2 regions of the Pseudomonas sp. PGPR N4 genome follow, and region 2 is predicted to be linked to the other one. Evidence: riboswitches for the same ligand, from Rfam matches in the RefSeq annotation. Region 2 holds a riboswitch; the other holds the start of a gene.
What was found. A riboswitch is a leader RNA that binds a small molecule or an ion and turns the genes downstream of it on or off. The one in region 2 is predicted to bind cobalamin.

Region 1: another riboswitch for cobalamin. It lies ahead of cobO (cob(I)yrinic acid a,c-diamide adenosyltransferase); the one in region 2 lies ahead of AC58X1_RS04765 (ABC transporter substrate-binding protein).

What each region holds. Positions count from the first base shown of each region.
Region 1 covers NZ_JCAUKV010000001.1:2,087,374-2,091,781, reverse strand. Annotated here, with positions in the region: gene AC58X1_RS09395 (PQQ-dependent sugar dehydrogenase) at 1-484, opposite strand, end outside; gene AC58X1_RS09390 (hypothetical protein) at 566-1,144, opposite strand; cobalamin riboswitch at 1,295-1,447, shown strand; gene cobO (cob(I)yrinic acid a,c-diamide adenosyltransferase) at 1,567-2,178, shown strand; gene AC58X1_RS09380 (cobyrinic acid a,c-diamide synthase CobB) at 2,175-3,470, shown strand; gene bluB (5,6-dimethylbenzimidazole synthase) at 3,467-4,117, shown strand; gene cbiB (adenosylcobinamide-phosphate synthase CbiB) at 4,114-4,408, shown strand, end outside.
Region 2 covers NZ_JCAUKV010000001.1:1,075,326-1,079,733, reverse strand. Annotated here, with positions in the region: gene AC58X1_RS04770 (FecCD family ABC transporter permease) at 1-605, opposite strand, end outside; gene AC58X1_RS04765 (ABC transporter substrate-binding protein) at 602-1,615, opposite strand; cobalamin riboswitch at 1,743-1,944, opposite strand; gene AC58X1_RS04760 (acetyltransferase domain-containing protein) at 1,973-3,139, opposite strand; gene AC58X1_RS04755 (TonB-dependent receptor) at 3,280-4,408, opposite strand, start outside.

The DNA of each region.
Region 1 (4,408 bases), 1.0 Mb from region 2:
CTACCAGCACCATGCCGAAGGGCGAGTTGAGCCCTTCGATAAAGCGGCTGCGGGTTTCGGCGACGCCGTCATGGTCGCGGTCGCGCAGCAGGGTGATGCGATTGGCGGTGGGGACGCCGGCACCGGCCATGGACATGGCTCGTTTCATGAACCAGCCGCGCAGGCCTTTGCCGTCGTCCGGCTTGGCCGGTGCGTTGGTTTCGGCGACCAGCACGTCGCCATTGGGCAGCACATACAGCCAGCGCGGATGGTCGAGATGGTCGGCAAATAGCGCAACCTGAGTGCCGGCCGCTGCAACCGGTTTGCCACCCTGCGGCCAGCCGACCGCCGGCGCGACGTTGACGGTTGGCAACAGGGTTTTGTTTGGCGCCGGTAACTGCGGTGTGGGGCCGATGCCATCGTCGACTCTGAGGCTGGCGGTCTCGCCGCAGCCGCCGAGGCCTGCGAGCAAGGCGAGCACAACGGCACTGCGCATTCTGTCCATGGGCGGGCTCTCGACAAGGGCTATGGCATACAGAACCATAGGCGCCGGGCGAGGTTCAACCCGGCGCGGCGCAGGGCTGCTTCACGCTTGCTTGAACAGCAATGCAACACCAGGGAAATACTGGCCGAGCTCGTTGTGCAGCTTGCGATAGGCGTACGGGAAGTACCAGGCCACGGCGCAGGTGGTGTGCTTTTGCAGGTCATCGACCAGGTCCTGGAGTTCTTCCGGGCTGGCGTGCTGGCCGGCTTTCCACGGGCTGACGAACAGCGCCCCGGCTTTGAGCTGGCTGGCATAGGCAATCGGCTTGGCGGCGCTGGTGGTTTCTTGCAGGGCGGCGGTCAGGTCGAGCCGGGCGATGCGCGGCCAGCGCTGGCTGGCGTGCAGGTGGATCGACTCCTCGGCGGTGCTGATGGCCAGGTCACAACGGCCTTCGCGCTCGCCTTCTTCGCGTTGCTTGCTGCTGGCAAACTGGGTCAGGGCGACCAGCTCGGCTTGCCAGGCAGCCGCAGCCAGCAGGCCGACGTTGGCCGCTGCGCCATGCCAGTAAGGCGCGTCGCTGGCATGGTTGAGTTCGGCGAAGCGATCGATGCAGTCGACCCAGCGCTCCAGGGCAGGACGCAAAAACTCCAGGCGCGGGTTGTTGATGATCAGACCTTGCATGCTGCGCACTCCTTATTGTGATTATCGCGGTCAGCTACAGTGATGGCGATATGATATCAATGCTAGCAGTCTGCGCTGTACTGTCGAATCGGCCATTGATCCAGGCCAAACCGGCCTTGTTTCATTGACGCTCCCGGTGCAACCCTCTAACCTTCGCGGCGTGTTTCAGGTGCCCTGCGGACTGCGGTCTGGCGGGGTGAAACTGGGAAGCCGGTACCAGTCCGGCGCTGCCCCCGCAACGGTAGGTGAGCCGCGTACGTAGCGCTCACGAGCCCGGAGACCGGCCTGTTACTGCCAACGGCATCACGGAGGGTGATGCACAGTTCACTGTGGTTTGCGCCACGGCGCCTGCGCGTTCTCCGTTTGCCTGCCTTTCGATCTGTCGCCGCCCGGTGCGCGCGCAGGCACTTGCGGAGAACCTTATGAGCGACAACCCCGAACGCGACGAACGCCACCTGGCGCGCATGCAGCGCAAAAAGGCGATCATCGACGAGCGCATCGCCAACTCTCCCAATCAATGCGGCCTGCTGCTGGTGCTGACCGGTAATGGCAAGGGCAAAAGCAGCTCGGCTTTCGGCATGCTCGCCCGCGCGCTGGGCCATGACATGCAGTGCGGCGTGGTGCAGTTCATCAAGGGTCGCAACAGCACCGGCGAGGAGCTGTTCTTCCGCCGTTTCCCCGAGCAGGTGCGCTACCACGTGATGGGCGAGGGCTTTACCTGGGAAACCCAGGACCGCCAGCGCGACATCGCCGCGGCAGAAGCCGCCTGGGCGGTATCGCGGCAAATGCTGCAGGACCCGTCGATTCATTTCGTTGTGCTGGATGAGCTGAACATCGCCCTCAAGCATGGTTATCTCGACCTGGACCAGGTGCTCAGTGACATTCAGGCTCGTCCGCCAATGCAGCACGTGATCGTCACCGGCCGCGGCGCCAAACCGGAAATGGTCGAACTGGCCGACACCGTCACCGAAATGGGCATGCTCAAGCACGCCTTCCAGGCCGGTATCCGCGCGCAGAAGGGCGTGGAACTATGAGTGACCCGCGCCAGTGCCCGGCGGTGCTGATCGCAGCGCCCGCTTCCGGGCAGGGCAAGACCACCGTGACCGCAGCCCTGGCGCGCCTGCACCGCAACCTCGGGCGCAAGGTGCGGGTGTTCAAGTGCGGTCCGGACTTTCTCGACCCAATGATTCTGGAGCGGGCCAGCGGCGCGCCGGTGTACCAGCTCGACCTGTGGATGATCGGCGCGCAAGAGAGCCGGCGACTGCTCTGGGAAGCTGCCGCCGAGGCCGACCTGATCCTCATCGAAGGGGTCATGGGCTTGTTCGATGGCACTCCGTCCAGCGCTGATCTGGCGCGCCATTTCGGCGTGCCGGTGCTGGCGGTGATCGACGGTACCGCCATGGCCCAGACCTTTGGTGCGCTGGCCCTGGGCCTGGCACGCTACCAGGCCGATCTGCCGTTCGCCGGGGTGCTGGCCAACCGGGTTGGCAGCCTGCGCCACGCGCAACTACTTGAAGGCAGCCTGACCGAAGGCCTGCGCTGGTACGGCGGGCTGTCGCGCGAGCGCGGCATCGAGCTGCCCAGTCGCCACCTGGGCCTGGTGCAAGCCAGCGAACTGAACGACCTTGACCAGCGCCTCGACGCTGCCGCCGAGGCCCTGGCTGGCAGCTGCGATGCAGCGCTGCCGCCAGCGGTGAGCTTCGATGGCCCCGCTTTGCCAGCACCGTTGCCCTCGCTGGCTGGGGTGCGCATTGGCGTAGCGCAGGACGAAGCGTTTGCCTTCATCTATGGCGCCAACCTCGACCTGCTGCGGGCCATGGGCGCGCAGCTGGAATTTTTCTCGCCGCTGCACGACAGCGAGGTGCCGCAGGTCGACAGCCTCTATCTGCCAGGCGGCTACCCCGAATTGCACCACCATGCGCTGGCCGCCAATACGCCGATGCTGGACGCGATTCGCGCTCACCACAGTGCAGGCAAGCCGCTTTTGGCCGAGTGCGGCGGCATGCTCTACCTGCTTGAAAACCTGACCGATGTTGCCGGTGAGCGCGCCGCGCTGGTTGGTTTGTTGACTGGCGAGGCGGTGATGCAGAAGCGCCTGGCAGCACTGGCCCTGCAAGCGGTGGAACTGCCCGAAGGCACCCTGCGTGGGCACACCTATCACCACTCGTTGACCACCAGCGAGCTGGAGCCAATCGCCCGTGGCCTCAGCCCCAACGGCGGCCGCGGCAACGAGGCGGTGTACCGCCTGGGCCGGCTGACGGCCTCATACGTGCACTTCTATTTCCCCTCTGACCCCCACGCGGCGGCGGCGCTGTTGCGACCATGAGCGAGCATGCCTTCTCCGATGCCGAACGCGCCGCGGTGTACCGGGCGATCGGCGAGCGCCGCGACATGCGCCACTTTGCCGGTGGCGAAGTAGCGCCGCAGGTGCTTACACGCCTGCTGACGGCCGCGCATCAGGCCCCCAGTGTTGGCCTGATGCAACCGTGGCGGTTTATCCGCATCAGCCAGCGCGACTTGCGCGGACGCATCCAGACACTGGTCGAGCAGGAGCGGGTGCGCACCGCCGAAGCCCTTGGCGAGCGCTCCGACGAATTCATGCAGCTCAAGGTCGAAGGCATCAACGACTGCGCCGAGCTCTGGGTGGCAGCGCTGATGGACAAGCGCGAAGCGCACATTTTCGGCCGCCGCACCTTGCCGGAAATGGACCTGGCCTCGCTCGCCTGCGCGATCCAGAACCTCTGGCTGGCCGCGCGCGCCGAAGGCCTGGGCATGGGCTGGGTATCGTTGTTCGACCCGCAGGCACTGGCCGAGCTGCTGGCCATGCCAGCCGATGCCAAGCCGGTGGCGGTGCTCTGCCTGGGCCCGGTCGAGGCGTTTTACCCAGCACCGATGCTGGCCCTGGAAAACTGGGCCGAACAACAGCCACTGAGCGCCATGCTCTACGAAAACCAATGGGGAGAACGCGCATGAGCGTGGCCTTGCTGACCGTCGCCGGTGTTGCCCTCGACGCGCTGCTGGGTGAGCCGAAACGGCGCCACCCGCTGGTTGCTTTCGGCAATTTTGCCGCACGCCTGGAGCAGCGCCTGAATGCGGGTGGTCGCGGCTGGCGCAGCCATGGCGTCAGCGCCTGGTTTCTGGCCGTGGTGCCGTTGACCTTGCTGGCACTGTTGCTGTCCTGGCTGCCGCTGATCGGCTGGCTGGTCGATGTGCTGGCGCTGTACTGTGCGTTGGGGCTGCGTAGCCTCGGTGAGCACGTAATGC
Region 2 (4,408 bases):
AGCCACACCGACGGCCAACGCACGCCGCTGAGGTTACCCAGCAGCCAGAACAGAATCCCGCGCGCCTGTTCGGCAGTCGCCGACTTGGTGATCAAGAATGCCGTAAGCGCGCTGAACAACTGCGAGCCAGCGATCCCAGCCAGAATCACCTGGGCATTGCCGCCGCCAGCACCGCTGGCCCGCGACAGCAACAGGACCAGGCCGAACGCTGCCAGTGCACCAATGAACGCGCCGCCCGACATCGACAGCGCAGCGCCACCAAGCCCGAGCAGGGCTACCGCGACCGCACCCGTCGAAGCACCCGCCGACAACCCAAGCAGATACGGCTCGGCCAGCGGATTGCGCAGCAGCGCCTGCAGGATCACCCCGCAGGTCGCCAGCCCGGCGCCGCATGCGGCAGCCACCAGAGTGCGGGTCAGGCGATAGTTCCAGACGATGCCCGCGTCGATCGGGTCGACTGGGTAACCGGCGTCCCACAGGTGGTTGGCCAGGACCTGCAAGACCACGCTGGGCGCCACTGGCGTTTCACCAATGGCGATACCGGCAAGCATCGCCCCCAGCAAGGCGAGCAGGGCAGCGGCGCAGTAGGGCAGCAGACGCATCATGGTTGCTCGGCTTTCCCCGAAGCAAACGCGTTGGACAGCGTCTCCAGGCCACGGAACAGGCGAATACCGGCCTGCATCGCGTCGGCATCGAGGACGATGATGCGGCCCTCGTGAACGGCGTCCATGTGTTTGGTGACGGGGTCACTACGGAGGAATTCGAGCTTCTTCTGGTAGTCATCGGCAGGGAAGCGGCGGCGGTCCATGCGGGCGATGATCAGCCAGGTCGGGTTGGCCTTGGCCAGGGTTTCCCAGCCAACCGTTGGCCACTCTTCGCTGGACTCGACCACGTTGCGCACGCCCAGGGTCTGCAGCATGAAGTCGGCCACGCCCTGGCGACCGGCGACATAGGGGTCGATGTCGAGGTCGGCACTGGAGAACCAGAACAGGGCGGAGGTCTGCGACAGGTCGTGGCCGGCCAGTTGTTTGCGGGCAGTGTCCAGGCTCTGCTTGAGCTCATTGTTGAGCGCTTCGCCACGCGCCTGCACGTCGAAGATCTCGGCCAGTTGGCTGACGCTTTTGTAGATGCTGGCGATCTGGAACGGCTGCAGCCGGGTGCCGTCGGCACCGACCAGGTTGTCCTTGCCTTCGCAATCGGACGGCAGCACATAGGTCGGCACGTTCAGCTCGTTGAACTGCTCACGGGTGCCGACCACACCCTGTGCGCCGATCATCCATTCGAACTGCGCAGCTACCAGTTGCGGGCGCTTGCCGACCACTGCTTCAAAGCTTGGGTCGTTGTCAGCGAGGCGCTCGACCTGGTCGTTCTGCGCCTTGAACTCGGGCAGCACGTTGTTGAACCACAGCGAGGTGCCCACCAGCTTGTCGCCCAGGCCCAGTGCATAGAGCATTTCGGTACCGGCCTGGCCGATGGTCACTGCGCGCTGCGGCGCCTGGGCAAAGGTCTGCACCGCGCCGCAGTTGTCGATGGTCAGCGGATAGTGGGTGGCGGCGGCCTGGGCCAGGCCAGACAGGCTCAGGCCTGCCAGCAGGGTCACGAAACGGGGCAGCATGGGTGGGCGATCTCCTATCGAACAATGCGGGGAATGAACCCACGGACAGGCATCGCCTTGCCCATTGCGCACGGCAATAGGCAGCACCCTCGGAAGGGTGGAGATGGCCAGCCCGGACACCCCGCCGGTTGGTAAATGTTTGCCGGCAGGTCTCCTGACTGGTGCGTCATGGCCTGGCTCCAGCCTTCCCGGGTCAGCAACCCAGTGGCATCGATGGAGCAGGCTCGGCACTTACAGTTGCGGGGGCAGTTCCGTTTCGCCTGCATTCAAGGGCAGGCCTGGGATTCCCTGTTAGTTCCGTGATGGAAACCGGCGGGCGGCATGGTAGACCATCACGCCGCCGGGGGAAAACGCTTTTCAGAGATACTTGAGCCAGCTGATGTCGCGGCGGCGCGCCTTGAGTTGGGAAAACTGGCGCACCGGCAGGTATAACGCCGCCGCCAGCAAGCCTGCAGTCAGCCAGATGAAGCCGATGCTGTCGAAGCCGAAATAACCACCCTGATTGAGCCCGAACAGCGCGACACAGGCCAGGTATAGCAGCTTGAGCACATACAGGTGCAGCAGGTAGAAAAACATCGGCGCCGCGCCGAACACCGCCAACACACTGATCCAGCGCGCCTGGCCGGCGCGTTCGAAACCGCGCAGCAACAGCAGCCCGGCGCCCAGCGTCAGCGCCAGGAACAGCAGCGACGGTGGGTATTTGGTGATGTTGCAAAAGCTCATCACGGTCTGCATCAGGCTCGGGTAGCTGCTCCACGGCGCTTCGCCGTAGCCATTGAGCAGGCGCAGGCCGACGAAGCCGAGCAGGGCCGCTACACCCGCCAGCAGCAAGCGCCGTTGGCGCACGCTGGCGACGCTGCTGCGGGCGAACCAGGGGCCGAGGGCGTAGCCAAGGGCAATCACGCCAATCCACGGCAGCACTGGGTAGGAAGTGCGCATGCGCAGGCTGTCGGATACCTCCAGCCAGCCGCGGTCATGCAGGATCGCCCACGGCACATGCATGACCGAGCCGGGCGCAAAGTGCACGCCGTCGAGCAGGTTATGCCCGGCGATGATCAGCGCACTGAGCGCGATCAGCGCCGGGCGTGGCAGCCAGACCAGCAGCGACAGCGCGATCATGCTTACGCCGATCGCCCAGATCACCTGCATGTAGATCACCGTCGGGGGCAACTGGAAGGTCCAGGCGAAGTTGACCAGGGTGAATTCCAGCACCACCAGAAACAGCCCGCGCTTGAACAGGAACGCCGAGGTGGCGCCGCGGCCTTGATACTTCTCGCCATACAGCCAGGCCGAAAGACCGGTCAGCAGGACGAACACCGGGGCGCACAGATGCGCCAGGGTGCGGCTGAAAAACAGCGAAGTTTCGGTGCTTTCGATGGTCATCGGGTCAACCACCTGATGATGCATGAAGAAGGTCTCGCGTACGTGATCGAGCAGCATGAACAGAATGACCAGCCCGCGCAGGGCATCGATGCTCTGCAGGCGTTGGCTGACGAGGGTGGGAGAAGTCAGGGCGGTTGTCATGAAAATTCGCTGGTGAGGTTTCGTGTAACGTTATCTTATAACGATTGGTTTTCCTGTTGAAAGTCTTTTGTCGGTGAGCGTAGTGCCCATGAAGGCCCTGGCTAGCCCGTTGCAGCGCGGCCAGCCAGGGTGAATCGTGTTTAGAAGCTGTAGTCCAGCGTGGCGAAATACGAGCGTGGTGCGCCCAGCAGCCACTGCTCGCCGCTGTAGGCGGCCGTCACGTAGTTGCGGTTTAGCAGGTTGTTCAACTGCAGGCCCAGGCGCACGTCAGGCAGCACTTGCCAGCCCAGGTTGGCATCGACCACGGTGTAGCTGGGGATGCTCTGGCTATTGCCGGTGTCGGCGTAACGCGTGTCGACATAACGCAGGCCGACGCCGGCATCGACGTCCTGGCCAAAGCCTTTGCTCAGCCACAGGTTGGCACTGCGTCGCGGCACATTGGCCGGGCGTTTGCCGCTGCGGTCGGTGGCAACGCCTGCCACGCTTTCATTGAAGTCGTCGTACTTGGCCCGTAGCAGCGCGGCGTTGGCCGACAGCTGCCACTGGTTGGCCAAGGCCAATTCGAGGGTCGCTTCCAGGCCATCGGAGGTCTGCTGGCCGGCCTGTTGCGGTTGATGGCTGACAGGGTCGTCGACCAGCAGCTTTTTCTTGACGATGTGATAAGCGGCCAAGGTCCACTCGCCACGGCCATCAAGAAAGCGCTGCTTGACGCCAAGTTCGGTCTGGCGCGCTTCGGTCAGGTCGAAGTTCATCTGTGCCGGGCTGAGGCTGACCAGGTTTTCCACACCGTCTTCACTGGTCGAGTACTGGCCGTACAGCGCCAGGTCCGGCGTCAGCGCATAGACCAGCCCTGCGCGCCAGTTGCCGCCGCTGAGACTGCGGTCGGTGCGGCTGCCGTCGACCAGGTTATCGCGCTCGATGTGGTTTTGATCACGGCGAATACCGGTGACCAGCGACAGCTGCTCAGTCAACTGCGTGCGGTTTTCGGCGAACAGCGCTGCGCTGTGGGTGGTACTGAACGAGCGCGGTTGCAGCGGCGTGGCGCTGACGAACTGGCCGGGCGCGGGCTGCCACGGGTCAATGTAGTCGTTGCCGATATCGTTGTAGGGCCAGTTGTTGGTCAGGCGGAAGCGGATCTTGTTGTATTCGGCGCCCACCACGGTCGTGCTGGCCAGGCCAAACAGGCTGTGCTGGAAGGTGAAGCTCTGGCGATCACCGATCTGCTCCTGGTTGTGCTTGATCTCGAGAAAGCCATTGCGCAGCAGTTGG